Regions from separate parts of the Lysinibacillus sp. EB106-09-02-XG168 genome, predicted to be linked through region 1. Evidence: a T-box and tRNA genes for the amino acid it is inferred to sense, from the RefSeq annotation. Region 1 holds a T-box; the other holds one or more tRNA genes.
The links. A T-box is a leader RNA that pairs with one kind of tRNA and senses whether it is charged. The one in region 1 lies ahead of ileS (isoleucine--tRNA ligase), so its partner is inferred to be a tRNA-Ile.
Positions count from the first base shown of each region.

Region 2: it encodes a tRNA-Ile, which carries the amino acid that the T-box ahead of ileS (isoleucine--tRNA ligase) is inferred to sense. The anticodon was not compared.

Region 1 covers NZ_JBYTDN010000003.1:991,461-1,005,790, reverse strand. Annotated here, with positions in the region: gene ileS (isoleucine--tRNA ligase) at 1-1,510, opposite strand, end outside; T-box leader at 1,782-2,001, opposite strand; gene AC3WSO_RS05685 (DivIVA domain-containing protein) at 2,102-2,626, opposite strand; gene AC3WSO_RS05680 (YlmH family RNA-binding protein) at 2,722-3,510, opposite strand; gene AC3WSO_RS05675 (YggT family protein) at 4,090-4,371, opposite strand; gene AC3WSO_RS05670 (cell division protein SepF) at 4,392-4,889, opposite strand; gene AC3WSO_RS05665 (YggS family pyridoxal phosphate-dependent enzyme) at 4,873-5,577, opposite strand; gene AC3WSO_RS05660 (PRC-barrel domain-containing protein) at 5,729-5,965, opposite strand; gene sigG (RNA polymerase sporulation sigma factor SigG) at 6,806-7,579, opposite strand; gene sigE (RNA polymerase sporulation sigma factor SigE) at 7,696-8,403, opposite strand; gene AC3WSO_RS05645 (sigma-E processing peptidase SpoIIGA) at 8,417-9,250, opposite strand; gene ftsZ (cell division protein FtsZ) at 9,989-11,146, opposite strand; gene ftsA (cell division protein FtsA) at 11,200-12,483, opposite strand; gene AC3WSO_RS05630 (small basic family protein) at 12,580-12,951, opposite strand; gene AC3WSO_RS05625 (DUF881 domain-containing protein) at 12,955-13,674, opposite strand; gene AC3WSO_RS05620 (DUF881 domain-containing protein) at 13,742-14,330, opposite strand, start outside.
Region 2 covers NZ_JBYTDN010000003.1:3,827,089-3,841,418, reverse strand. Annotated here, with positions in the region: gene AC3WSO_RS19560 (DMT family transporter) at 1-799, shown strand, start outside; rRNA gene AC3WSO_RS19555 (16S ribosomal RNA) at 1,081-2,632, shown strand; rRNA gene AC3WSO_RS19550 (23S ribosomal RNA) at 2,937-5,864, shown strand; rRNA gene rrf (5S ribosomal RNA) at 5,982-6,097, shown strand; tRNA gene AC3WSO_RS19540 (tRNA-Val) at 6,108-6,183, shown strand; tRNA gene AC3WSO_RS19535 (tRNA-Thr) at 6,187-6,262, shown strand; tRNA gene AC3WSO_RS19530 (tRNA-Lys) at 6,269-6,344, shown strand; tRNA gene AC3WSO_RS19525 (tRNA-Leu) at 6,366-6,450, shown strand; tRNA gene AC3WSO_RS19520 (tRNA-Gly) at 6,497-6,571, shown strand; tRNA gene AC3WSO_RS19515 (tRNA-Leu) at 6,577-6,665, shown strand; tRNA gene AC3WSO_RS19510 (tRNA-Arg) at 6,679-6,755, shown strand; tRNA gene AC3WSO_RS19505 (tRNA-Pro) at 6,769-6,845, shown strand; tRNA gene AC3WSO_RS19500 (tRNA-Ala) at 6,852-6,927, shown strand; tRNA gene AC3WSO_RS19495 (tRNA-Met) at 6,954-7,027, shown strand; tRNA gene AC3WSO_RS19490 (tRNA-Ile) at 7,034-7,110, shown strand; tRNA gene AC3WSO_RS19485 (tRNA-Ser) at 7,126-7,218, shown strand; tRNA gene AC3WSO_RS19480 (tRNA-Met) at 7,269-7,343, shown strand; tRNA gene AC3WSO_RS19475 (tRNA-Asp) at 7,347-7,422, shown strand; tRNA gene AC3WSO_RS19470 (tRNA-Phe) at 7,438-7,513, shown strand; tRNA gene AC3WSO_RS19465 (tRNA-Gly) at 7,517-7,590, shown strand; tRNA gene AC3WSO_RS19460 (tRNA-Ile) at 7,597-7,673, shown strand; tRNA gene AC3WSO_RS19455 (tRNA-Asn) at 7,678-7,754, shown strand; tRNA gene AC3WSO_RS19450 (tRNA-Ser) at 7,764-7,854, shown strand; tRNA gene AC3WSO_RS19445 (tRNA-Glu) at 7,857-7,928, shown strand; gene nadA (quinolinate synthase NadA) at 8,120-9,223, opposite strand; gene nadC (carboxylating nicotinate-nucleotide diphosphorylase) at 9,210-10,070, opposite strand; gene nadB (L-aspartate oxidase) at 10,051-11,613, opposite strand; gene AC3WSO_RS19425 (cysteine desulfurase family protein) at 11,714-12,784, shown strand; rRNA gene rrf (5S ribosomal RNA) at 13,384-13,499, shown strand; tRNA gene AC3WSO_RS19415 (tRNA-Val) at 13,510-13,585, shown strand; tRNA gene AC3WSO_RS19410 (tRNA-Thr) at 13,589-13,664, shown strand; tRNA gene AC3WSO_RS19405 (tRNA-Lys) at 13,671-13,746, shown strand; tRNA gene AC3WSO_RS19400 (tRNA-Leu) at 13,768-13,852, shown strand; tRNA gene AC3WSO_RS19395 (tRNA-Gly) at 13,899-13,973, shown strand; tRNA gene AC3WSO_RS19390 (tRNA-Leu) at 13,979-14,067, shown strand; tRNA gene AC3WSO_RS19385 (tRNA-Arg) at 14,081-14,157, shown strand; tRNA gene AC3WSO_RS19380 (tRNA-Pro) at 14,171-14,247, shown strand; tRNA gene AC3WSO_RS19375 (tRNA-Ala) at 14,254-14,329, shown strand.

The sequences.
Region 1 (14,330 bases):
GTAATAATTCTTTAGCTGTTTTTTGGAACCAAATATTTGACCCATGTTCACGGAATAAAGCTGAGATATGAGCAATTGTTTCTGGTGTAATAATTGGCTCTCCATTTTCAGCATAGAAAATTGGAATTGGCACGCCCCATGCACGCTGACGTGAAATTACCCAGTCTCCACGGTCACGAATCATATTATAAAGACGAGTTTCACCCCAAGCAGGTGTAAATGTTGTTGATTTTACAGCCCCTAGTAACTCATCACGGAATGCATCAACCGACGCAAACCATTGTGGTGTTGCACGATAAATAACTGGTTTTTTCGTACGCCAGTCATGTGGATATGAGTGTGTAAAGAAATTAAGCTTTTCTAAAGCGCCTACTTCTTTTAATTTTTCAGTGACTAATTTGTTGGCATCATTATAGAATACACCTTCAAAACCAGGTGCTTCATCAGTATAGCAGCCGCTATTATCAACTGGGCTAAGAATTGGTAGACCATATTGTTTACTAATATGATAGTCATCTTCACCGTGTCCTGGTGCTGTATGAACACAGCCAGTACCCGCTTCAGCAGTTACGTGCTCTCCAACCATTACAAGAGATTCACGGTCATAGAATGGATGCTGTGCAACAACTCGGTCTAACGCTTCACCTTTAACTTCTTGCACAACTTCATATGCTTCCCATTCAAGTTCGTTAGCAACTTTTTCTAATAATTCTTTTGCAATGATGAATTTTTTATCTGCAACTGCCACAACAACATAAATAAATTCAGGGTTTACAGAAATCCCCAAGTTCGCTGGAAGCGTCCAAGGCGTTGTTGTCCAAATGATCATTTTAGCATCTGCTGGAACTACACCTTTAGCATCTTTAAGCGCAAAGCTTACATAAATAGAAGGCGATTTAACATCTTGATATTCAATCTCCGCTTCTGCCAGTGCAGATTCAGATGATGGAGACCAGTAAACTGGTTTTAAACCTTTATAAATATAGCCCTTTTCAGCCATCTTACCGAATACTTCGATTTGACGTGCTTCAAATTCAGGCTTTAATGTAATATATGGATTTTCCCAATCACCACGAACACCTAAACGGCGGAATTGTGTACGTTGATTGTCAATTTGCTCGTAAGCATACTCTTCACATAATTTACGGAATTCAGCAACAGACATTTCTTTGCGCTTTACACCTTTGTTCGTAAGTGCTTGCTCAATTGGTAAACCATGAGTATCCCAACCTGGAATATAGTTTACATGGTAACCATTCATAGAGCGATGACGCGTAATCATATCTTTCAGCACTTTATTTAAAGCGTGACCGATATGGATATCACCATTTGCATATGGAGGTCCATCGTGCAACACATATTCTGGACGTCCTTCTGTACGCTCCATCTGCAATTTATTAATGTCCATTTCGTCCCATTTTTCTTGCATCTTCGGTTCATTTGCCGGTAAGTTTCCACGCATTGGGAAATCTGTTTTTGGCATTAATAAAGTATCTTTGTACTCAACCATTTTCAATTCCTCCTTTATGTTTACAAACAACAAACAAATGCTCATAGGCGCTCATACACTTACGACAGTTATTAGGCATATTATTATAACGTGAGATTGATTTCCGTTCCGGCTTGGCGCTACATAGATACATTTCGAGAAATGTCCTCAAGTCTAGTTGTTAGCAAAATCAACACGTTTTAACAATGGAAGTTAAGTTCAAACACAGAATTTCACATTAAAAGAAATGAAGCCAACCGTCATTTGAACATAAAAAAGCCTCTCAATCCCTGAAAGGGACGAGAAGCTTATACTCGCGGTACCACCCTAATTGTAGCACAAAATTGTACTACCACTTAAAGCACATTAACGTCGTGCACTACGAAATAACTTACTACATTCAGTTATTTAGCTCCGAAGTGATGTTCATTGTTATTTGCATGTTTGGGCTCACACTATCCCCAAATCGCTTAACTACGCCTAACAAATACTGTCTTCGTCTTTGCCTGTTTGCATATGTGTTCAAAATAATTACTATTACCATAGTATATGAAAATCATACAATCACGTCAAGTTTCACTTATTGCAGCCCAATGTCTACAATTATATAGATTAAACTTGATCAGCTTCTTGTGCTTCTTCGACAGATGCTTGAATTTCAGTAAGGTCAATATCATATTGTAGCAAATGATCCCAGTCATCTGCATTTAGTAAATCAAGCTGTGCCTCTACTAGCATTTTAAAACGATTACGGAATACTTTTGATTGCTTTTTCAGCTCATCAATTTCAATTGTTACTTTACGAGCCTTCGTTAAAGCCTCATTAATAATACGATCAGCATTTTTTTCTGCTTCTTTTACAATGAGTTTAGCTTCTTTTTGAGAATTTCTTCGTACTTCGTCAGCTGCCTCTTGCGCAACAACAATTGACTTTTGTAACGTTTCTTCTAAAGAATTAAAATGTCTCGCTTGTTCTAAGGAAATCTCCAGTTGTCTGTCTACTTCCTTCTTTTCCCGTAACAAAATCTCATAGTCTTTAATAATTTGATCTAAAAATTCATTTACTTCATCTTCAGCATAACCTCTGAAGGATTTAGTAAACTCCTTATTATGTATATCAATAGGTGATAACGGCATACGATCCTTCTCTCCTTTACATGTACATTCATACTTTCTATTATACAATTGTTCCAACAACTTAGCAGTAAAAATTAATGAAATTTACTTGATTTTCAGCTTTTTTGGGTCAATCGACCGATTTGTAATCGAATTTTATCTTTTTTTGTACGACCTTCCGTCATCATAATTTTTATTCGACCACTTCCACGTACAGATAAAATGTCTCCTTCTTGTAATTCAAACGCAACTGTATCCCGTTCAGTCCAATTTACACGTACCTTTTTACCTGTTATTAATGCTTGTGCCTTCTGGCGAGAAGTTTTTAATACCGTTGAGATAATAACATCTAAACGCATAGAGGAAACAGTATGAGATTCTTCTAACCACTCTTCCTCGTTTTGTAGCAGTGCCTCTGTCTCTTTCATCGATTCTACATGTACCTTTACTTTGCCGATGCCTGTTAAATGTAAGCGTACATATTCCGCTACCTCATTCGCTACTACAAATTGTACTAGCTGTTCATTCACACGAATATCACCGAATTTGCCACGATTCAGTCCTAAAGATAATAAAGCTCCAAGTACATCAGGATGTCGTAGTTGAACAAATTTCATAGGGTATTGAATCGTAAATACGGTAAGCTGAAAATCTTCTTCCACAGGCTCATAATAAGTTGGATAAATCAACATGCGTTGTCTTTCTGCATTATCAAAGAGCCCAGCATTAGTTGTTTTCAATGTGTCATATTGTCCAATAATCGATGTAACAATAAAACGTTGACGAGGATCTAGAAAATCAGTAAGTTTTGGAGCGTATCGATCCTCTACCTCATGTTGCCAGCTCACAACCTGTTCAATAAAAGGCTTTTCATCTTTTCTAAAATGCTGTATTAAATGCTCCATATTTACTCCACCTTTATTATCTCTCATTTACTAGCACAATTTTATCGGTATTTTTTGGCTTTATATCAGAAAATATTGGTTATCCTTTTTTGAACATACAAATTAATTAGGGGGCTCTGATTTCCGCTGCGGGCGAGCTTCGAACCGCTTCCTCCACTACGCTCCGTGCAGGGTCTCGTCTGCCTCGCTTTCCCGCGGGAGTCGAGTAGCCCTACGCTACAATCAGTAAAATGAGTATATTCTGCAAAATATCAACAAAAAATTGTTATATTTAATAATAGATATAGCGGCACCCATCACTCAAATCAACATTACGTTTAAACTAATGCCACCTCAACTTTTAGTGAATAAGTAAAAATATATGTAATTATATTAGGGATGCCTTTCATACCAACAATACTTTTTAATTTTAGTATTGTTCCTTAAATTCAGTTGGATTTGCTTTAGTAATGCCAGAACACTAATCTATACTCACACTTAGGCATTCTAGGAATAATGACTAAATAATAAAGCAACCATTTTTGTTAAATGTAGTATTCCCCATAAATAAAAAATCCCCACCGTTCGTGAGGATTTTTTTTAAATAAACATTTCATAAATTTTTAAAATAACAATAAAAAGTCCTTTTTGAATATAGTTAAGAAGAAATATTGCTACGATAGGTGAAATATCAATCATGCCGATTGGCGGAATAAACTTTCTGAAAATTCCGAGATATGGTTCACATAATTTTGTTAAAATACGTCCAACTGATGTATTTTGAACAGCAGGCACCCAGGACATTAACACATATGCAACTAGCATTAGTGAATATACATAAAATGCTATAGACACATACTTCAAGATTAAATAAAATGTCATATAAACTACAATCCTCGCTATTAATTATCGTCTAAAATAAAATTCGAAATTTCGCCAGATACTTCTACATTTTCAGGTGTGCATAGGAAAATGTCTTTACCGATTCTTTGAATATCACCGCCGAGTGCATACACTGTGCCACTTAAAAAATCAATAATTCGTACACCTTGTTCTCGCTCAATTCGTTGTAAATTGACGATCGTTGCACGTCTATTTTTTAAATGTTCTGCAATGTCCTGCGCTTCGGCATAAACTCTAGGTTCAACTAATACAACTTTTGCACCTTTAGAATTCATTGCTGCCTGCAAACTAACAATATTGTTTGTAGGTGTTGTACTTTGCGGAAAAATTTCCTGAACCGGTGCCTTACGCTCCTTCATAAGTTTTTTAGGTTTCACCGATTGGATCTGTTGCTGTTGTTGTACGGGTTGCTGCTGTTGAATAGGAGCTTGAGTGATTTCTTCTTCTATTTCTTCCTCAAGATAAAAGAAATTTTTAATTTTATTTTTCATGCTCATCCTGTTCCCCTCTTTCATTTCCAACAAGAGCCGTTCCAACTCGTACAAATGTAGCCCCTTCTTCTACCGCAATTTCAAAGTCATTAGACATGCCCATTGATAACTCGGTACAAGGTGCATGTGCGAATCCTTGCTCGGCTATTTGCTGTTGACATTGTTTTAATTGCTTAAAAACAGAGCGAATAATTGTATCCTCATCTGTATTCGGTGCCATCGTCATTAAACCAACAACCTGAACTTTTGTAAAACTTTTTAATGATTCAATAAAAGGTAGGATTTCTTCAATCGATAAACCATGTTTTGACTCTTCGCCCGATACATTAACTTGTACAAAGCATTTAACAGGTTTGTCTGCTCTTTTTTCAATTTCTTGCGCTAAACTTAAACGATCTAGTGAATGTAAATAATCGATACTGTTAATGACCTGTTTGACCTTACGTGTCTGTAAAGAACCGATATAATGCCAATGTACATCAGTTTGAATCGCTTCAGTTTTACGATTTAAGCCTTCTGGACGGTTCTCTCCTAAATGAATAAGGTCTGCATCAATTGCTTCTTGTGTTCTTTCTACAGAAACTTCTTTTGTCACTGCAATAATTTGAACTTTCTCTGCTTCACGATTTGCACGTTTTTTTGCTGCTTGTATAAGATCATTAATTTTCTTCAAATTTGTTAAGATTTTTGTCAATGTTTTTCCCAACTTTACAACAATAGTTTCTTATATTGTAACAAGCAATGCTTGAATTATCAATGAATAGCCTGACCTATGTGAAAGTACATTTTACCCTGACAACGCTTTAAAATGCTTAGATTTTTAATATGCATAATAATTTTGTCTTTTAGGATATTGCTTTCACTAAAATGACATCCTTTCCAACTACAAGTACATCTTTCATATACACTTTCCTAACCGATTCTTCCCCGCGAAATAGCCCTAAATATTTTCGGGGCTCTGCAATCATAAAAGCCGTTACATAGCCTGTTTCTTTGGATACCTCTGCATCTACCACAAATCCTAAAAAGCGTCCATTCCCTGCTTCAATTACTTCTTTTTGCTGTAACATCGAGAAACGCATTTTATCCCTCCTAAATCAATTACTCTCAACATCGTTTTTATCTCAACAAACTATGTTTTCACTTTATATTTATGTGTTGATTGTTGTTTAAATGAAAATGAAATGATCAAGTAAATGTTGTAAAACTGTCATTATTTAATTTAATTTGACTCTTTGGCAAAACGTGTGGTTGATTTCCGATCCGAATGAGCGCTTTCCTGGGGGCGTCCGATGAGCCGCTTCGTTACAATACGCTTTCGCACAGAAAACATTCGCTGCGCTGCAGGGTCTCGGGCCAACACGATGTTGGTCACGAAGGCGTTATCACAGGACGTGATGTTTTTAGCCTTCGTTCCTCTATCGCTAATCCCCAAGGAGTCGCTCAGTATCCACTACAATCAACTCATTCATTTAGTATGTTTCTTCTAGCACGTCACTCTCTAATTTATAGTGATAATATGCGAAAGTATAACATTGTAATAAATATTTAAATGCATAATCAAAGCGACAGCAGATATCAATAACATTCTCTATTCTGTTCGATTATAGTAAGTAGCATAGCGTTCATTGTAGAATACATAAATTAAAAGTCCTACACTATCATTGATTGTAGTGGAAGGCTACTCGACTCCCATGGAAAGCGGGACAGCGAGAACCTGCACGGAGCGGATGTTTTCCGCGCGAAAGCGAAGCATCAGCGGCAAATGTTTTATCTGTGCGAAAGCGTAGCGACAGCAACAACAAATGTTTTAATTGTGCGAAAGCGTAGCGACAGCAACAAAACGAGTAGCCTGGAACGGAAATCACTCACATTTTGTTATAAATAAAATGCGCACCGAGAACTCGGGTGCGCATTGTGTTTTACTTATAATCTTTCTGCATTGTTTCAATTGCATTTTTTTCAAGACGTGAAATTTGCGCTTGAGAGATCCCCAATTCTTTTGCAATTTCAGTTTGTGTCTCACCGTAATAAAAACGCTTTGCAACAATCATTTGTTGTCGATCATCTAACTTTTGTAAACTTTCCTTTACCGACACGTAGGCAACCCATTGATCTTCTGATACATCATCATCACGTAATTGATCCATCATATAAACAGCGTCTCCGCCGTCTGAATAAATAGGCTCCTGTAAGGAAACTGGGTCTTGAATGGCATCTAAAGCAAATAAAACATCTTCCTTTTTCATGTCAATCATTTCAGCAATTTCTTCAATCGTTGGTTCTCGTAAATTATCGGTTATCCATTGCTCTTTTGCCTGCATTGCCTTATATGCAATATCTCTTAGAGAGCGAGAAACACGCAATGCATGATGATCACGCAGATGGCGACGAATTTCACCTATGATCATTGGAACAGCATATGTTGAAAATCGTACATTATGCTTCAAATCAAAATGATCAATGGCTTTCATGAGGCCAATACAGCCTACCTGAAATAAATCATCTGCCTGTTCACCCCTATAGGCAAATCTACCGACAATACTGAGCACTAACCTTAAATTGCACATTACAAGCTCTTCCCTAATCTCAGTTTCTCCAGCTTGTAAACGAATAAATAGTTCCTTCATTTCCTCGTGCTTTAAAATTGGCAAAGTCGATGTATCTAAGCCGCAAAGATCTACTTTAGTTCGCATATATTCGATTCCTCCGGATGTTATTCTCTGACTAAACCGTTACATCAGTTTGTCCGAGAGAAACGAGAATATGCACAAAAGCTACGACCAATTTTAGGTAGGGTAAATTTCCCTCTCTAAGATATTGGCTGATTCAAATTTTCACGTAGATCTTGAATAATTTTCTTCTCTAATCGGGAAATATATGATTGCGAAATACCTAAATGATCAGCAACTTCTTTTTGAGTCATTTCAATTTTTCCATTGAGGCCGAAACGACATTCCATAATATATCTTTCACGTGCGCCTAGTAAATTAATCGCATGAAACATGTGTTGACGCTCAATTTTCTTCTCTACATTGTCTAAAATAATATGCTCTTCCGTTCCTAAAATATCAGACAATAACAATTCATTTCCATCAGCATCTGAGTTTAATGGTTCATCTAATGAAACTTCACCCTTCATGCGACTTGTTTTACGTAAATGCATCAAAATTTCATTTTCAATACAACGTGATGCGTATGTGGCAAGCTTAATATTTTTATCAGTATTGAACGTTTCAATCGCCTTAATTAAACCGATCGAGCCAATACTTATTAAATCCTCAATCGGTGTTCCCGTATTATCAAAACGTCTAGCAATATAAACAACAAGACGCAAATTACGTTCAATTAGTGTATCTCTAGCTCTTAAATCACCATTCATAAAGGATGCAATGACTGTAACTTCTTCTTCTCGACTTAATGGCACTGGCAATGAATCATTTCCCCCTATATAGTACGTTTCACGACTCCGAAACTTACTCCAAAATTTTTTCAAGCTAGCAAGTAGCCTAAGAAGCAATAGTTCTCCCCCTCTATGAGTTATTTGAAAGCGCTGAAAAATGTAAAATTGCTGCTGTGCTGTGCGGAAAATTTTTAGCCTTTTTTGTTAATACGATATATTCATTCGTTTTCACTTGTGAGCACTCCCCTTGTATATGCCACTCATCAAAGCGGAAACCTAGTACAACCGACTGCTGTTGCACTGTATTGACATGAATAAATCGAATATAACGCTGATAATCTTCTGAAAACATGGATACATTATACGGATCAGTTTCTTGCCATTCTAACAATGATTTGCAAAATGCTTCTGGTAAATGTGATCGTAATGCTGCATAAGAGACAAAATGAACAGGTTTTCCTGATAGTGGTTCAATTGCTTGATTCCCTGTATCTACAAATGCAGAAAGCGGTATCGTGATATCAAAAATTTTTAAATTCGTATCAAACACAAACTGACCACTTAACCGCTCAAGCTTTACAAATCCCCATTGCTTATAAAAAGCAACAAGATTACCAACCGCTAATAGTAGGCAAATAATTATAAAATGGACAGCAGAAAGATTTTTTAAATACGGTTGTAACGCTGTTAATAATCCACCAATAATGATTGTTGCTGTTAAAACAATCGGTCCTTGCTTTTGAAAACTTCGAATCTTAAAACGAAAAGCTATGCCGATTAGTAAGATAAAGCTCAGTATCGTCATTAACAGCATTTGACCACCTATTACAGCTACAAAACTACTACAAATAGAACTCATTAATAATCTCGTGTTCTTTACCAAAACCCCTGTTACTCTCGCTGTAAACGTAAGTATCGCTAGATTAAAAAGTGTATTAATGAGCACCAGCCATTCTCCATACATAACAGCCGCCTCCTACTTACAAAGTTAGCATGTTACACCCACAAATATTGTCAAACAATCGCATCATTTCATAAAAATGTTTTGACAAAATACATCCTTTCCTTACACATTTGAACATAATTAATTTTTAAGTCACTGAAAATAATCAGGGGAATATCAATGAAATTATACTGTCATATTAACTAAAGTATATGGCTTTTTTCCAAAACGAGAGGTTGATTTCCGTTCCAACTAGGCGCTTTGTTGCTGTCGCTTCGCTTTCGCACAGTTAAAACATTTGTTGTTGCTGCCGCTTCGCTTTCGCGCAGAGCAGCTTCCTGGGAGCGTTCGATGAGCCGCTTCGCTGCAGGGTCTCGGGCCAACACGATGTTGGTCACGAAGGCGTTATCACAGGATGTGTTGCTTTTAGCCTTCGTTCCTCTATCGCTGATTCCCGAGGTGTCGACCAGTTTCCACTCCAATCAACTACTTTACATAGAATGTATCTTCTGGCGTGGCACTAATAAAACTTCAACAATAAATGGTATCTGTGCTAAAGTGAAGCGTCAGTAATTGTTTTATCTGTGCGACAGCGACACCCCTATGAAGGAAGCGGCTTGATGCTCGCCACCAAGGAAAACATGTAGCCTGGAACAGATAAAGAGCAACAACATTCATAACATACTAGTTTTCAACAACAGAAAAAGCTCGTATTTCACATAATGTAAAATACGAGCTTTTTAAAGTTTGGATGCTGACTTATCCGCGATTTTTACGATTGCGTAAAAATGCTGGTACTTCAAGCGTGTCATCCTGTACATAATTTTGTTGATTTTGACGTGGTTGTTCTTGCTGCACATGCACTTCTTGACGGTGCTCACGAATCGGAGCTTGCTGTTGTTGTGTAGCTTGTCTGTTTGTATTTAACGTCGGTCGTGGAGCATTACGCTGTTGCTGTAAAGCTTCCTCTGAGAAACCAGTTGCAATTACTGTCACGATAATTTCATCTTTTAGATTTTCGTTAATAACAGAACCGAAAATCATATTTACTTCTTCATCTGATGCTGATGCTACAATATCAGCAGCCTCTTGTACTTCAAATAGGCTAAGATTTGAGCCACCAGTAATGTTCATAAGGACACCTTTTGCGCCATCAATTGATGATTCAAGTAAAGGACTTGAAATAGCCTTCTTAGCCGCTTCTGCAGCACGGTTTTCACCTGTAGCAATACCAATACCCATTAACGCTGAACCTTTGTTAGACATAATTGTTTTTACGTCTGCAAAGTCTAAGTTAATAAGACCTGGCGTTGCAATTAAATCTGAAATACCTTGTACACCTTGTCGTAAAACATTATCTGCTTCACGGAATGCTTCTAGCATTGGTGTAGATTTATCGACAATTTGTAATAACTTGTCGTTCGGAATAACGATTAAAGTATCAACTGACTCTTTCATGCCACCGATACCACCGATAGCTTGTGTTTGTCGTTTGCGACCTTCAAACGTAAATGGACGAGTTACAACACCGACTGTAAGAGCTCCTAAATCGCGAGCAATTTGTGCGATTACTGGTGCGGCACCAGTACCAGTTCCTCCGCCCATTCCAGCTGTAACGAATACCATATCTGCACCACGAAGAACTTCCTCTAATTGTTCACGGCTCTCTTCTGCAGCTTTTTTCCCTACTTCAGGATTAGCACCTGCACCTAATCCACGTGTAAGTTTTGTACCAATTTGTAACTTTATTTCTGCCTTCGATAAATTTAAGGCCTGTGCATCTGTGTTTACTGCGATAAAGTCAACACCTTGTACACCATGTTCTATCATTCGATTGACAGCGTTGTTACCGCCGCCACCAACACCAATGACTTTTATTACTGCAAGTTGATCAACACTTGTATCAAATTCTAACATTTCTTTTTCCTCCCACGGTAACTCGACTCTGTATCATTCATTACGCATTCAAGTTAATCAAAAAACTTATCAAATAATTTTTTTGCTCTTCCGATTACGCTTCCTTTTGGTTCTGAAGGTGTAGCATATTCTTGCTTTTTAGGTGTGGCTGCAGGAGATCCTACAACTGCATATTCAATAGGTTGCGTAATAGCACTTTTTCCATAAAAATCATCTTCTAAATAGGCGTAACGAATAAGTCCAACTGCCGTCGTAAATGAAGGCTCTCTAACGCCAATATAGTCAGGTGTATATATTCTAACACGAGTTTGCAGTATCTGACGTGCCAGTTGAGCAATACCGTCAAGCTTTGCAACGCCTCCAGTCAAAACAACACCACCTGGTAAATCTCTAACACCTAGACGGGCTAATTCGTCAATGACTAATTCAAATAATTCTTCCAATCGAGCGCCAATTATTTCTGAAATATAGCGTTGGCTGTACTGATCTGTTGAATCTGTCCCTACAACCGGTACTTCGAAGAGTTCTTCATCAGATGCATCATCATAATAGGCATGTCCAAATTGATGTTTAATTTGTTCTGCCTGTTCTGTTGGTGTTTTTAAGACGATTGAAATATCTTTTGTAATATGATCGCCACCAATTGGAATGACACCTGTATGTGTTAATAACCCCTCTTCAAATACTGCGATAGTAGTTGAACCGCCTCCTAGATCAACAAACGCGGTTCCTTGGTTTTTTTCATCCTCCGATAATGCAAAAAAACCTGCTGCTAATGGTTGCAAATATATTTCTCGAATGCTTAGACCTGCACGTTCTACACAACGTAGAACATTGTGTAAAAGTGTTTTTGAAGTAGTAATCATTGTGGCATCCATTTCTAAACGGATGCCAATCATGCCTCGTGGATCTTTAATCTCATCTAAATTATCCACAATAAACTGTCTTGGAATAATATTCACTAATTCACGTTCAGGAGGTATTGACATGACTTGTGCAGATTCTACTACTCTATCTAAATCATCATCTGTAATTTCTCTATTTTCACTGTTTACAGCGACTACACCTTTAACCAGCTGTAACATCGTCTGGTTAGCTGGAACACCTAAAACGACTTCATTAATTTGATATCCTGTCATTCGTTCAGCTTGATCTATTGCTTTTCGAATTGATTGAACTGTTGCATCAATATCAACAATCGCACCTTTTCGAACTCCATTCGATTTTACATTTCCGACCCCAATTACATGTAACTGACCGTCGCTCATTTCACCTATTAATACCTTGATAGAGGATGATCCTATATCAAGAGAAATATATAAATCTTGCTGATTCAATTCGCTGCACCTCCTCGAAAAAATGCTCTTATTCTCATTCTATTGTAAATTCGGCATAATGTCTAAGCAAATCGAGCATTTAGCTCAACTTTTCTCTCATTCTATGGAATTTTTGTTCCTTTTGTGACGTTTCTCATCTATTTTAGTTAGTAAAATACGCCTAATTATTGCTATATTCTGGAACAATCGTACTCCAAAAGCGAAAATGGCCGCTAAATACAAATCTATTCCTAAATACACACCTAAAAAGGCTAATCCCGCTGCCAAAATTATATTAAAAAAGAATCCTGATACAAATACTTTATCGTCATATACTTGCTGTAATTGAGCACGAATACCGCCAAATAATGTATCTAAAGCTGCTAAAACAGCTATTGACAGATAATTTTCATATATAGAGGGTATTTGCATATTTGTTAACAAGCCGAGGGCAAGTCCAAATATCAAACCTAAAAATGGTAGCCACATATATTATTCTCCTTTTTTCACCTCTGTTAAATAATCATTTGTCAATGGCTGATCAAATGCTGGAATTATTAAATGCTCTGTTGGTTCCTCTATTATTAAGTTAAAGTTGTCCAAATAAAAGGAATCAATAAATGTGGAAGCCTGTAATGAATTGTACATTTTTTGCGCTTCCTTAAATGAGCTTGTCCCAACATAAATTTCAAAGGGTGGTGCGGACAGTGGTACACTGTTCACTGTCGTCTTTCCATTTATGTCCCGAATGGATGTTGTCTGGACAACTCTATTTCCATCTATCGAGACACTCGCTGCATTGTTTTTAAACAGAGCATTTAGTAATTGGGTTAGTAAATCCGGCGAAATTTCTTTGATTTCATACCCCATTTCTACTAATTCGGGCGCTGGTTCAACACGAAGTACAACTCCGGGCCCTGTCACTTCCGTTAATCCGGCCTGTTGCTTTAAACGATCCAGCGTTTGATATAATGCCGACTGTAAATTTGCTTTCTCAGATTGCTCATAGCGACCCACTACTTCATTAAGTGAACGAATTTCTGCTAATAATGTGGAATGCCTTTGCTTTTCTTCTGCTAATTCCTCTCTTATGGCCCAAATATCTCGTGTATCTCGCTCAGCTGGTTGCTTTATGGTATTGTATTGTACCGCTATCATCAAACCGATAATAAATAGCACGATCGTTATTCGGGTATACATATTTTTTTTCAAAATAGCCCCTCCTAGACGTATCGTAACCCCTTACAGATTTACGCCTTAGATCTTTAATTAAAAACGTTTAACTTTCTACTTTTGCTTTTGTCATCGTTAGCTTTTGCTCTTCTTCAAATGATACAACAATATTGTCATTTAATAATTGATCCACAACGCCACCTTTTAAGTTTAAGGAAGCTTTGAATGTTGCTGTATCTCCTACAGCCTCGATGACGAATGGAGCTGGATGTTGCTTGCCATCAATCGTAATGACTGGTCCATTACAGCGTATATAAGAATTCGCCAAAACACGTTGACCATTAATAGCAATTGCTTGAGCGCCAGAAATTTTAAGCTCATTGAGCAATTTAAAAATATGGCTTTCATGCACGATATAATCATTAGGATTAGCAGATTTTGGATCGTAATCACCATCTTGAAGAGTTATACGTATCCCTTTTCCTTCTGATTTTAAATCGCCTAACAACAAACGTAAATCCTCTGCTTCTTCAACAAGCTTTGTATAATCCTTTTTGCTAGCGACGAATGATTTTTCATACTTACGAATTTTTTCCTGCATAGCATTCGCTTCTTCTGATAATTCTTTATTGCGTTCTTGCTGTGCAATTAACTCCTCACGATATGAATCCTCTTGCTCCAAAAGCTTGGGATTG
Region 2 (14,330 bases), 2.8 Mb from region 1:
TGCTTTTTACCGGATGTTGTTTTCGGTATTAATAATGGCTCCTCTGTTTTTTTGGAAGTACACTAATGAAGTAAAACAATTAAGAAGACGTGATTGGCTATTTTCTTCAGTTGCAGGCATATTTTTAGCGTTCCATTTTATTTTGTGGTTTGAATCACTCAATTACACTTCTGTAGCAAGTTCTACAGTTTTGGTTACACTACAGCCATTGTTTGCATTTGTAGGTACATATTTTTTCTTTAAAGAGAGTATTACTCTAAAAACAATACTTGCAGGCGCGATTGCTATTGTTGGTAGTATTTTAATAAGTTGGGGAGATTTTAAACTTAACGGTACTGCATTTTATGGAGACATGCTCGCTCTTATTGCGTGTGCACTCGTTACGGCTTACTTTTTATTTGGACAAGATGTACGTAAGCGGTTATCTCTTGTGACATATACCATGCTTGTTTATGCTGTTAGTACAATTACGTTATTTATCTATGTTCTTATTAAAGGTGAATCGTTCGGCCCTTATCCAACTATGGACTGGATATGGTTTATTTTATTAGCGATTGTGCCTAATTTATTGGGTCATACTCTATTTAATTGGTCTATCAAATACGTTAGTACAAATGTAGTCTCTATTTCGATATTATTTGAACCAATTGGCGCGGCCGTTTTAGCTCTTTTCATTTTTAAAGAGTATTTAATAGCCACACAAATTATTGGTGGATTAATTGTTATAGTAGGAATTTTATTGTTTGTGATCGATGAGAAAAAAATTTTAAACTTTTTTCAAAAAAAGCTTGATTTTTAATTTGCTATATTATATATTATTACTTGTCCTTAACAAGAAGGATGACTTGAGAAAAAGATTTGAAAAAAGATTTTTTTAAAAAAGTTGTTGACTTCTTATTGGAGATGAGTTATAATGACAAAGTTGCTGAAAACAACGGCGACAAAATGAACCTTGAAAACTGAACAAGCAAAACGTAATCAATAAAGTTTTTAGTAGCTAACCTTGAGTTGGTGAACGAAACAAAATTTTGGACATCAAACATGATGCCAGCAAAACAATTTGAGCTAATCAAATTTCTTTTTATGGAGAGTTTGATCCTGGCTCAGGACGAACGCTGGCGGCGTGCCTAATACATGCAAGTCGAGCGAACGGAGAAGGAGCTTGCTCCTTTGACGTTAGCGGCGGACGGGTGAGTAACACGTGGGCAACCTACCTTATAGTTTGGGATAACTCCGGGAAACCGGGGCTAATACCGAATAATCTATTTCACTTCATGGTGAAATACTGAAAGACGGTCTCGGCTGTCGCTATAAGATGGGCCCGCGGCGCATTAGCTAGTTGGTGAGGTAACGGCTCACCAAGGCGACGATGCGTAGCCGACCTGAGAGGGTGATCGGCCACACTGGGACTGAGACACGGCCCAGACTCCTACGGGAGGCAGCAGTAGGGAATCTTCCACAATGGGCGAAAGCCTGATGGAGCAACGCCGCGTGAGTGAAGAAGGTTTTCGGATCGTAAAACTCTGTTGTAAGGGAAGAACAAGTACAGTAGTAACTGGCTGTACCTTGACGGTACCTTATTAGAAAGCCACGGCTAACTACGTGCCAGCAGCCGCGGTAATACGTAGGTGGCAAGCGTTGTCCGGAATTATTGGGCGTAAAGCGCGCGCAGGCGGTCCTTTAAGTCTGATGTGAAAGCCCACGGCTCAACCGTGGAGGGTCATTGGAAACTGGGGGACTTGAGTGCAGAAGAGGAAAGTGGAATTCCAAGTGTAGCGGTGAAATGCGTAGAGATTTGGAGGAACACCAGTGGCGAAGGCGACTTTCTGGTCTGTAACTGACGCTGAGGCGCGAAAGCGTGGGGAGCAAACAGGATTAGATACCCTGGTAGTCCACGCCGTAAACGATGAGTGCTAAGTGTTAGGGGGTTTCCGCCCCTTAGTGCTGCAGCTAACGCATTAAGCACTCCGCCTGGGGAGTACGGTCGCAAGACTGAAACTCAAAGGAATTGACGGGGGCCCGCACAAGCGGTGGAGCATGTGGTTTAATTCGAAGCAACGCGAAGAACCTTACCAGGTCTTGACATCCCGTTGACCACTGTAGAGATATGGTTTTCCCTTCGGGGACAACGGTGACAGGTGGTGCATGGTTGTCGTCAGCTCGTGTCGTGAGATGTTGGGTTAAGTCCCGCAACGAGCGCAACCCTTGATCTTAGTTGCCATCATTTAGTTGGGCACTCTAAGGTGACTGCCGGTGACAAACCGGAGGAAGGTGGGGATGACGTCAAATCATCATGCCCCTTATGACCTGGGCTACACACGTGCTACAATGGACGATACAAACGGTTGCCAACTCGCGAGAGGGAGCTAATCCGATAAAGTCGTTCTCAGTTCGGATTGTAGGCTGCAACTCGCCTACATGAAGCCGGAATCGCTAGTAATCGCGGATCAGCATGCCGCGGTGAATACGTTCCCGGGCCTTGTACACACCGCCCGTCACACCACGAGAGTTTGTAACACCCGAAGTCGGTGGGGTAACCTTTTGGAGCCAGCCGCCGAAGGTGGGATAGATGATTGGGGTGAAGTCGTAACAAGGTAGCCGTATCGGAAGGTGCGGCTGGATCACCTCCTTTCTAAGGATATTTTCGGAATACAAACCTAGGGTTTGTAAGATTACGTTTTGCGTTCAGTTTTGAAGGTTCATTCTTCTGAATGAAATACTTCAAAACTTGTTCTTTGAAAACTGGATAAAACGACATTGAAATAGTAACAAACACATTTATTTTTTAAGTTTTTTTATAGGCTTAATAACGAATAAGGTTTCAAGACACGAGCAGTTTTAGGAAGCAATCGAGAGAAGGAACGAACGTACCTCTGTACGTGACTGACTGAACGAGTGAAGCTGACAACGAAATGCGATGTGTATTGAAAGCTATAGGTTAAGTTATTAAGGGCGCACGGCGAATGCCTTGGCACTAGGAGCCGATGAAGGACGGCACTAACACCGATATGCTTCGGGGAGCTGTAAGTGAGCTTTGATCCGGAGATTTCCGAATGGGGGAACCCACTACGTTTAATCGCGTAGTATCTTGACGTGAATACATATCGTCTTGAAGGCAGACCCAGGGAACTGAAACATCTAAGTACCTGGAGGAAGAGAAAGAAAAATCGATTCCCTGAGTAGCGGCGAGCGAAACGGGAAGAGCCCAAACCAAGAGGCTTGCCTCTTGGGGTTGTAGGACACTCTATACGGAGTTACAAAAGAGCGAGTTAGATGAAGCGACTTGGAAAGGTCCGCCAGAGCAGGTAAAAGCCCTGTAGTCGAAAGTTCGTTCTCTCCTGAGTGGATCCTGAGTACGGCGGAACACGTGAAATTCCGTCGGAATCCGGGAGGACCATCTCCCAAGGCTAAATACTACCTAGTGACCGATAGTGAACCAGTACCGTGAGGGAAAGGTGAAAAGCACCCCGGAAGGGGAGTGAAAGAGATCCTGAAACCGTGTGCCTACAAGTAGTTAGAGCCCGTTAATGGGTGATAGCGTGCCTTTTGTAGAATGAACCGGCGAGTTACGATTACGTGCGAGGTTAAGCTTTAGAAGGCGGAGCCGCAGCGAAAGCGAGTCTGAATAGGGCGAAATAGTACGTGGTCGTAGACCCGAAACCAGGTGATCTACCCATGTCCAGGGTGAAGGTGAGGTAACACTTACTGGAGGCCCGAACCCACGCACGTTGAAAAGTGCGGGGATGAGGTGTGGGTAGCGGAGAAATTCCAATCGAACTTGGAGATAGCTGGTTCTCTCCGAAATAGCTTTAGGGCTAGCCTCGTGATGAGAATACTGGAGGTAGAGCACTGTTTGGACTAGGGGGCCATCCCGGTTTACCGAATTCAGACAAACTCCGAATGCCAGATATTTATACACGGGAGTCAGACTGCGAGTGATAAGATCCGTAGTCAAAAGGGAAACAGCCCAGACCACCAGCTAAGGTCCCAAAGTAATCGTTAAGTGGAAAAGGATGTGGCGTTGCACAGACAACCAGGATGTTGGCTTAGAAGCAGCCATCATTTAAAGAGTGCGTAATAGCTCACTGGTCGAGTGACGCTGCGCCGAAAATGTATCGGGGCTAAACGATTCACCGAAGCTGTGGATTGACATCTACGATGTCAGTGGTAGGAGAGCGTTCTAAGTGCGTTGAAGTCAGATCGGAAGGACTGGTGGAGCGCTTAGAAGTGAGAATGCCGGTATGAGTAGCGAAAGACGGGTGAGAATCCCGTCCACCGTATGACTAAGGTTTCCTGAGGAAGGCTCGTCCGCTCAGGGTTAGTCGGGACCTAAGCCGAGGCCGATAGGCGTAGGCGATGGACAACAGGTTGATATTCCTGTACCACCTCCTCACCGTTTGAGAAATGGGGGGACGCAGTAGGATAGGGTAAGCGCGCTGTTGGATATGCGCGTCCAAGCAGTAAGGCGTGTGTGTAGGCAAATCCGCACACTGTAACGTTGAGCTGTGATGGCGAGTCCGTATGGACGAAGTTCCTGATTTCACACTGCCAAGAAAAGCCTCTATCGAGGTGAGAGGTGCCCGTACCGCAAACCGACACAGGTAGTCGAGGAGAGAATCCTAAGGTGTGCGAGAGAACTCTCGTTAAGGAACTCGGCAAAATGACCCCGTAACTTCGGGAGAAGGGGTGCTCTTGAGCGTGCAAGCGCATGAGAGCCGCAGTGAATAGGCCCAGGCGACTGTTTAGCAAAAACACAGGTCTCTGCAAAACCGTAAGGTGACGTATAGGGGCTGACGCCTGCCCGGTGCTGGAAGGTTAAGAGGAGTGGTTAGCGCAAGCGAAGCTGCGAATTGAAGCCCCAGTAAACGGCGGCCGTAACTATAACGGTCCTAAGGTAGCGAAATTCCTTGTCGGGTAAGTTCCGACCCGCACGAAAGGCGTAACGATCTGGGCACTGTCTCAACGAGAGACTCGGTGAAATTATAGTACCTGTGAAGATGCAGGTTACCCGCGACAGGACGGAAAGACCCCGTGGAGCTTTACTGTAGCCTGATATTGAATTTTGGTACAACTTGTACAGGATAGGTAGGAGCCAGAGATCTCGGAGCGCCAGCTTCGAAGGAGGCGTCGGTGGGATACTACCCTGGTTGTATTGAAATTCTAACCCATGCCCCTTAGCGGGGCAGGAGACAGTGTCAGGCGGACAGTTTGACTGGGGCGGTCGCCTCCTAAAAGGTAACGGAGGCGCCCAAAGGTTCCCTCAGAATGGTTGGAAATCATTCGTAGAGTGTAAAGGCACAAGGGAGCTTGACTGCGAGACCTACAAGTCGAGCAGGGTCGAAAGACGGGCTTAGTGATCCGGTGGTTCCGCATGGAAGGGCCATCGCTCAACGGATAAAAGCTACCCCGGGGATAACAGGCTTATCTCCCCCAAGAGTCCACATCGACGGGGAGGTTTGGCACCTCGATGTCGGCTCATCGCATCCTGGGGCTGTAGTCGGTCCCAAGGGTTGGGCTGTTCGCCCATTAAAGCGGTACGCGAGCTGGGTTCAGAACGTCGTGAGACAGTTCGGTCCCTATCCGTCGTGGGCGTAGGAAATTTGAGAGGAGCTGTCCTTAGTACGAGAGGACCGGGATGGACACACCGCTGGTGTACCAGTTGTCTTGCCAAAGGCATCGCTGGGTAGCTATGTGTGGACGGGATAAGTGCTGAAAGCATCTAAGCATGAAGCCCCCCTCAAGATGAGATTTCCCATTACGCAAGTAAGTAAGATCCCTCAAAGACGATGAGGTAGATAGGTTCGAGGTGGAAGTGTGGTGACACATGGAGCTGACGAATACTAATCGATCGAGGACTTAACCAACATGTTTGAAACATTCAATGCACCGTTTATCCAGTTTTGAAAGAACAAGAAAGTTTTTTAAAAAAAGCTTGCAATTATAACGAAATGTGTTATAATAAATCTTGTCTTTGAAAATAGTCTAGTGATGATGGCAAAGAGGTCACACCCGTTCCCATACCGAACACGGAAGTTAAGCTCTTTAGCGCCGATGGTAGTTGGGGGCTTCCCCCTGTGAGAGTAGGACGTCGCTAGGCATAATACCCAGGAGGATTAGCTCAGCTGGGAGAGCACCTGCCTTACAAGCAGGGGGTCGGCGGTTCGAGCCCGTCATCCTCCACCATTTGCCGGTGTAGCTCAGTTGGTAGAGCAACTGACTTGTAATCAGTAGGTCGTGGGTTCGACTCCTATCGCCGGCACCATAGTTTGAGCCATTAGCTCAGTTGGTAGAGCATCTGACTTTTAATCAGAGGGTCGAAGGTTCGAGTCCTTCATGGCTCACCATTTAAATTGCCAACAAAATATGCGGGTGTGGCGGAATTGGCAGACGCACTAGACTTAGGATCTAGCGCCGCAAGGCGTGGGGGTTCGACTCCCTTCACCCGCACCATATTTTAAATTTAATAATTGCCAGGATAAATAAATCTTATGCACATGCGGAAGTAGTTCAGTGGTAGAACACCACCTTGCCAAGGTGGGGGTCGCGAGTTCGAACCTCGTCTTCCGCTCCAAATGTGCCGGGGTGGCGGAACTGGCAGACGCACAGGACTTAAAATCCTGCGGTAGGTGACTACCGTGCCGGTTCGATTCCGGCCCTCGGCACCATTTTTTATAATTAGCGCCCGTAGCTCAATTGGATAGAGCGTCTGACTACGGATCAGAAGGTTATGGGTTCGACTCCTGTCGGGCGCGCCAAATTAATATTTATCGGAATGTAGCTCAGCTTGGTAGAGCACTTGGTTTGGGACCAAGGGGTCGTAGGTTCGAATCCTGTCATTCCGACCATTTTATGGGGCCTTAGCTCAGCTGGGAGAGCGCCTGCCTTGCACGCAGGAGGTCAGCGGTTCGATCCCGCTAGGCTCCACCATAAAAGATAACCAGTATAAAGATCCTGGCGGCGTAGCTCAGCTGGCTAGAGCGTACGGTTCATACCCGTAAGGTCGGGGGTTCGATCCCCTCTGCCGCCATCTTAAGGACCTTTAGCTCAGTTGGTTAGAGCAGACGGCTCATAACCGTCCGGTCGCAGGTTCGAGTCCTGCAAGGTCCACCATTTATATATTGTTACGGAGGTATACCCAAGTCTGGCTGAAGGGATCGGTCTTGAAAACCGACAGGCGGGTAACACCGCGCGGGGGTTCGAATCCCTCTACCTCCTCCAGTTTATTTTATAAATGGCGCTTAAAAAACTCGAAAAGAATATTTTATTAACGCGGGGTGGAGCAGTGGTAGCTCGTCGGGCTCATAACCCGAAGGTCGTTGGTTCAAATCCGGCCCCCGCAACCAAATGGTCCCGTGGTGTAGCGGTTAACATGCCTGCCTGTCACGCAGGAGATCGCCGGTTCGATCCCGGTCGGGACCGCCATTTTTTTAAAAATATGGGTCAGTAGCTCAGTTGGTAGAGCATTAGATTGAAGCTCTAAGTGTCGGCGGTTCGATTCCGTCCTGACCCACCATATGCGGGTGTAGTTTAATGGTAAAACCTCAGCCTTCCAAGCTGATGTCGTGAGTTCGATTCTCATCACCCGCTCCAATCTAAGGGCCTATAGCTCAGCTGGTTAGAGCGCACGCCTGATAAGCGTGAGGTCGATGGTTCGAGTCCATTTAGGCCCACCATTATTCCGAAGTAGCTCAGTTGGTAGTAGCACCTGACTGTTAATCAGGTTGTCGCAGGTTCGAGTCCTGCCTTCGGAGCCATTTTTTTGTGGGGAAGTACTCAAGAGGCTGAAGAGGCGCCCCTGCTAAGGGTGTAGGTCGGGTAACCGGCGCGAGGGTTCAAATCCCTCCTTCTCCGCCATTGGCCCGTTGGTCAAGTGGTTAAGACACCGCCCTTTCACGGCGGTAACACGGGTTCGAATCCCGTACGGGTCATACTGAAATGCAGTAGATGTAACTTACATCTACTGCATTTTTTTGTATAAATATAGTTTTTAAGATTCTACTAATTGTCTTACACGATTATGATTAGTTGAAATGTATTTGAACATTACTACATATTCTCATTAGAAAACTTAAGTAACTATAAGAAAACGTCTACTCGTTTTAGGTAGACGTTTTGCTCTTTACGCTCTTAATAGCATCCGTTCAAGTGAACTACGTGCTTCTTCAGCAGTGTGAACATCTACTTGAATACGATTATGTGGTTGCCCCTTTTGTATACTTTCTAAAGACCAAAGTAGATGGGGAAGGTCAATACGATTCATCGTAAGACAAGGACAGAAGTTTTCATTTAAAGAGATAATCTGCTTATCAGGGTGCTGCTTGATCAGACGATTGACGAGATTCATTTCAGTACCGATTGCCCATGCCGAATCACTTGGTGCTTTATTAATCGTATCAATAATGTATTTTGTAGAACCTGCATCATCTGCAGCAGCAACAACTTCACGACTACATTCAGGATGAACAATGATCCGCATATTTGGATGAGCTTTACGTATAAGCTCCGTATGCTGAACTGTAAAGCCTTCGTGTACAGAGCAGTGTCCCTTCCATAAGATGACTTGAATGTTTTCTGGGGACTGATCCGTTTCAAGCTTATTTGTATGGGGATTCCAGACGGCCATATTTTCAAGCGGTATTCCTAAATCGTACGCAGTATTTCTACCTAAATGTTGATCGGGTAAAAAGAAAATACGTTGTTTTTGCGTAAATGCCCATTCAACCATTTCTTTTGCATTGGATGATGTAACGCATGCTCCACCATGTCGTCCCGTAAATGCTTTAATGGCAGCAGTAGAATTAACATATGTTAGAGGGATAATGGTATCGCCAAAAAGTTTCTGTAAAATTGGCCATGCTTGTTCTGTTTGATAAATGTCTGCCATATCTGCCATTGAACAGCCTGCACGCATATCAGGTAAGTATACATGCTGCCGTTTAGATGTAAGCATATCAGCTGTTTCCGCCATAAAGTGTACGCCACAAAATACTATATGTTTAGCTTCCGTATTAGCTGCTGATATTTGAGCAAGTTGTAAGGAATCCCCTGTTGCATCAGCAAATTGAATTACTTCATCTTTTTGATAGTGATGCCCTGGAATGAAGAGCTTACTACCTAATTCCTTTTTTATAGCTAGAATGCGAGATTCCATGTCATTTTTAGATAAAGCACGATAATGCTCGGGTAGTAGTGACATTTGTTGAAATAGATTAGTGATGGACAATGAAACTAGCTCCTTTCGGTTTTACAATTGCACTAATATCAAAAGCTTTTACTGAATGTGTTAGCGCTCCGAGTGAAATCCATTGAATACCTGTTGTCGCATAGCTATTTAAGTTTTGAAGTGTAATGCCGCCCGAGGCTTCTGTAGCGATATGTGGAGGAACAGCAGGAAGCCATTCACGTATTTCTTTAGGGCTACGATTATCAAACATAATGATATCTGCACCAGCTGCAATTGCTTCTGCTAATTGTGCTTTTGTTTCGATTTCGACTTCGATCTTAATGGTGTGACCGATTTTCTCACGTGCCGCCTGTACTGCATTAGTAATACTACCCGCAAAAGCAATATGATTATCCTTTAGCATGATCGCATCGAATAAACCATTGCGATGATTATAGGCACCACCGATTCTAACAGCGTATTTATCTAACATACGCAAACCAGGCATTGTTTTGCGCGTATCGCATATTTTCGCATTAGTACCTGCAGTTTCTCGCACCGCTAAATTTGTAGTTGTGGCAATAGCAGACATACGCTGGATAAGATTCAAAATTACACGCTCACCTATTAATAACTTTTGAAGTGGCCCTTGAATAACAGTAAGAACATCACCAGCATTTACTTTTTCTCCATCTTTTTTATAAAGGGTAATATCCATCGATCGATCAAGTAGAAGAAATCCATGCTTAATGATGAGAGCTCCACAAAAAATGCCATCTTCTTTTGCATAAAAAGAAAAAGATCCCTGTTGTTCAGGGGAAAATATTAATTCACTTGATAAATCTCCATCGCCTATATCTTCATTAAAAAATTGCTTTAACATTTCCTCAAGTTTGATGATATTCATATAATGAATCCCTCACTTTCATCTGTCCTTGTTGAAAAATAATCCAACGGTTTGCCCACTGGTTATCATTTTCTGGTTGATCAACGCGAATATGTGCTCCGCGAGTTTCTTTTCGTGTAATGGCTGCGAGTGCCATTAGTGTAGCGACAATATGCATCATGAAAAGTTCAAGTTCCTGTTGATTCAGGTCATTTAAATTTACATGAAGAAGTGATTGCAATGAGGGCAATTGTTGTACGAATTGTTGCATATCGATAGGATTTCGCACAATGCCTAATGTGTGCATCATCATTTGTCGTAATTGATCTTTTGTAAATAACGATGGCATTGTTTGTTGGTGATGTTTGTCACTAATCAAGAAATTATTTTGTGTACAACCTGTTTGAATAACGTATTGGGCTGTTCTTTGTCCAAACGTAATTCCTTCTAATAGAGAGTTACTAGCTAAACGATTGGCGCCATGCACTCCTGTACAAGCAACTTCCCCAATTGCATAGAGGTTAGGAATAGATGTCTTTCCTTTGTCATTAGCAACAATACCGCCCATTAAGAAATGGCTACCTGGTGCTACAGGAATTAGGCCATCCTGTAAATTAACACTATTGTCAGAACAAAGTTGAGCAATCGTAGGAAATCTTTCTTCAAAGTGTTCAATCTTTGTAATATCAATAAATGTTTCCTGCCCAACAGCACGTTTATGAAATAATGCATGTGCTGTAACATGGCGTGGTGCTAAGTCCAGCTGTTTATGTATGCCTTCCATTATGGGCTGACGATACGCATCGACAAATATTCCCCCGGCACCACGAACAGCTTCAGAGACTAACCCTTTGGCCTGGCCTCCAGACCAAAGTAAGCTTGGATGGAATTGCATAAATTCCATATCACTGATGGCAGCCCCTGCACGATAGGCTAATGCGATCCCATCACCAGTATTCGTAGCAAAGTTAGACGTACAAGAATAAAGAGCACCTGCACCTCCTGTCGCGAGAATGACGTGGTGGGCAAGGTAGCGCTTCGTACCCTTTGCTCCTTTTGTTAGAGCGCCAACACAATCCCCATTTGTGTTTAATAAGAGCTCGTAAGCCATCTCAAAGCAATTCACGACGATATTAGATGTGAGTTGATTGAGCAAATAATCTATCATTACTTGACCAGTACGATCACCGCCTGCATGTAAAATGCGGTGATGACTATGTGCTCCCTCTAAACCAAGAGCGGGGGACCCGTCAACTTGTCGATCAACCGGGAAGCCCTCATTTAATAAATTACGCATAATTTCTGTGCCGTTTTCTATTAGTACTTCAACATTCCTTCTTTCATGATGATATTCACCAGCAGTCAACGTATCAGCAATGTGAAGTTTTGGATGATCTTCTTGACTTGTAACGGCAGCAATACCGCCTTGAGCACGATAAGAACTACTCATTTTAACTGAACACTTTGTTACTAGCTGTACTTGAAAATGTTCTTCGAGAAGCCGAGCAGTTTGAAGTGCGGCAATACCGCTACCAATAATAAGTACATCTGTCTTTACATCCATACATTTACCTTCTTTACAGTTGTCTTGACACTTATCTTTGCATAAAATAAAAAAGAAAACAAGACCGAATGAATTAGAAAGGAAGAATAAGATGATTTATATGGATTACGCTGCAACCGCTCCAATGACGCCAAAAGCTCTTAAAGCATACTGCGAGGTAGCAAAGCAGTATTATGGAAATAGTGCAAGTTTACATGACCTAGGAGGGCAAGCACATTACTTTGTTGAACAAGCAAGAGCTGTTGTAGCAAGGTCACTTGGAGTAAACAGTGATGGTGTCATTTTTACGGGAAGTGGAACGGAGGGCAATTTAATTGCGATTTTGTCATTAGCTTTAGCTTCAAATAAAGGGAAGCACATTATATCATCCCAAGCTGAACACACATCGGTACATGCGGCTTTAAATACACTTGAAAAAATGGGTTTTACGGTTACGAAGTTACCCTTACAGCAAGACGGTTGTATTCATGTAGAGCAACTACGAAAAGCAATTCAAGAAGATACGGCTTTAATCACTATTCAACATGTAAATTCAGAGATAGGTTCTATTCAACCTCTAGAAGAAATTGCCGAAATGGCCAAACAATCAAATGTGCTTATACACGTCGATTGTGTACAATCCTTTTGTAAACTCTCGTTAAAACAGCAAGTAGATGCTATTACTGTGTCAGCGCATAAAATAGGTGGGCCAAAAGGGTGTGGTGCCATATATATGAATCCTGAGCTCCGTGTTCCTGCATTAGCACCAGGTGTCACACATGAGCGCGGGCTAAGGGGAGGAACACTAGATACCCCAGCTATTGTCGCTTTTGCTACGGCGATTGAAGATTATCAATATGAGCGTCAGCATTATGCTGCATTACGTCAATACTTTAAGGAGAATTTACTAGAGACGTGTCAGATCATTGAGTGTAAGGATCAATTGCCCAATATTTGTGGTGTATTGATGAAAAGAGTAGAAGGGCAATACGTTTTGTTAAAATTAAATGAAGCGGGGATATGTATTTCTACAGGAAGTGCCTGTGATATTCATAGTGAATCTGGTACAAAAGCGATTTTATCAATGGGTTATTCTATGGAAGCGGCTCGCCAATTTTTTAGAATATCCTTTGGTCCAGCAACGACATTTGAGGAAATTAATCGATTACAAAGGGCACTTTCAAGCCTTTAATGTTTGTCATGTGAAATATAGTAAATGAAAGGTTCAATAAATAATATTGAGGATAAATTAAATAATTTTGAAATGATAATTTACGTACATGTTAAGAAGAATAATCTTTGTTGGATATTTTTGTTCGTATATACTTATTTCGGTGACTTATTGGAGCGAAGGGCTACTCAAGTACTCCTGTCGTAAAGCATTGATTTTGGGGGAAGAAGTAGCTTGTAGCGAAAATTAGTACCTTTTATTTATAAAATGAATATAAATAGTTGATTAATTCTCATCTAGTAAATTAATAGTTTTCTTTTAATTAAACAATTGCTATAATAAATAGCAGAGTGATAATTTCTCGTACGAAACGAAAAATATCTCTAAAAAGTAATAATTTCTTTTTTTTATAAAAAAGCATTGCATAATGCTAGAAAACGTTATACAATAATTCTTGTCTTGAAGGACAGGTAATAAACTTCAAAACGAAATACATAAAGGTTTCAACATACGAGTAGTTCGAGGAAGCGATGAAGATAGGGAAGGACGTACTTAAGTACATGACTGACTGAGCGACAGAGGCTGACGAAAAGATACGACGTATATCGAAAACTTAATAGTCTAGTGATGATGGCAAAGAGGTCACACCCGTTCCCATACCGAACACGGAAGTTAAGCTCTTTAGCGCCGATGGTAGTTGGGGGCTTCCCCCTGTGAGAGTAGGACGTCGCTAGGCATAATACCCAGGAGGATTAGCTCAGCTGGGAGAGCACCTGCCTTACAAGCAGGGGGTCGGCGGTTCGAGCCCGTCATCCTCCACCATTTGCCGGTGTAGCTCAGTTGGTAGAGCAACTGACTTGTAATCAGTAGGTCGTGGGTTCGACTCCTATCGCCGGCACCATAGTTTGAGCCATTAGCTCAGTTGGTAGAGCATCTGACTTTTAATCAGAGGGTCGAAGGTTCGAGTCCTTCATGGCTCACCATTTAAATTGCCAACAAAATATGCGGGTGTGGCGGAATTGGCAGACGCACTAGACTTAGGATCTAGCGCCGCAAGGCGTGGGGGTTCGACTCCCTTCACCCGCACCATATTTTAAATTTAATAATTGCCAGGATAAATAAATCTTATGCACATGCGGAAGTAGTTCAGTGGTAGAACACCACCTTGCCAAGGTGGGGGTCGCGAGTTCGAACCTCGTCTTCCGCTCCAAATGTGCCGGGGTGGCGGAACTGGCAGACGCACAGGACTTAAAATCCTGCGGTAGGTGACTACCGTGCCGGTTCGATTCCGGCCCTCGGCACCATTTTTTATAATTAGCGCCCGTAGCTCAATTGGATAGAGCGTCTGACTACGGATCAGAAGGTTATGGGTTCGACTCCTGTCGGGCGCGCCAAATTAATATTTATCGGAATGTAGCTCAGCTTGGTAGAGCACTTGGTTTGGGACCAAGGGGTCGTAGGTTCGAATCCTGTCATTCCGACCATTTTATGGGGCCTTAGCTCAGCTGGGAGAGCGCCTGCCTTGCACGCAGGAGGTCAGCGGTTCGATCCCGCTAGGCTCCACCAT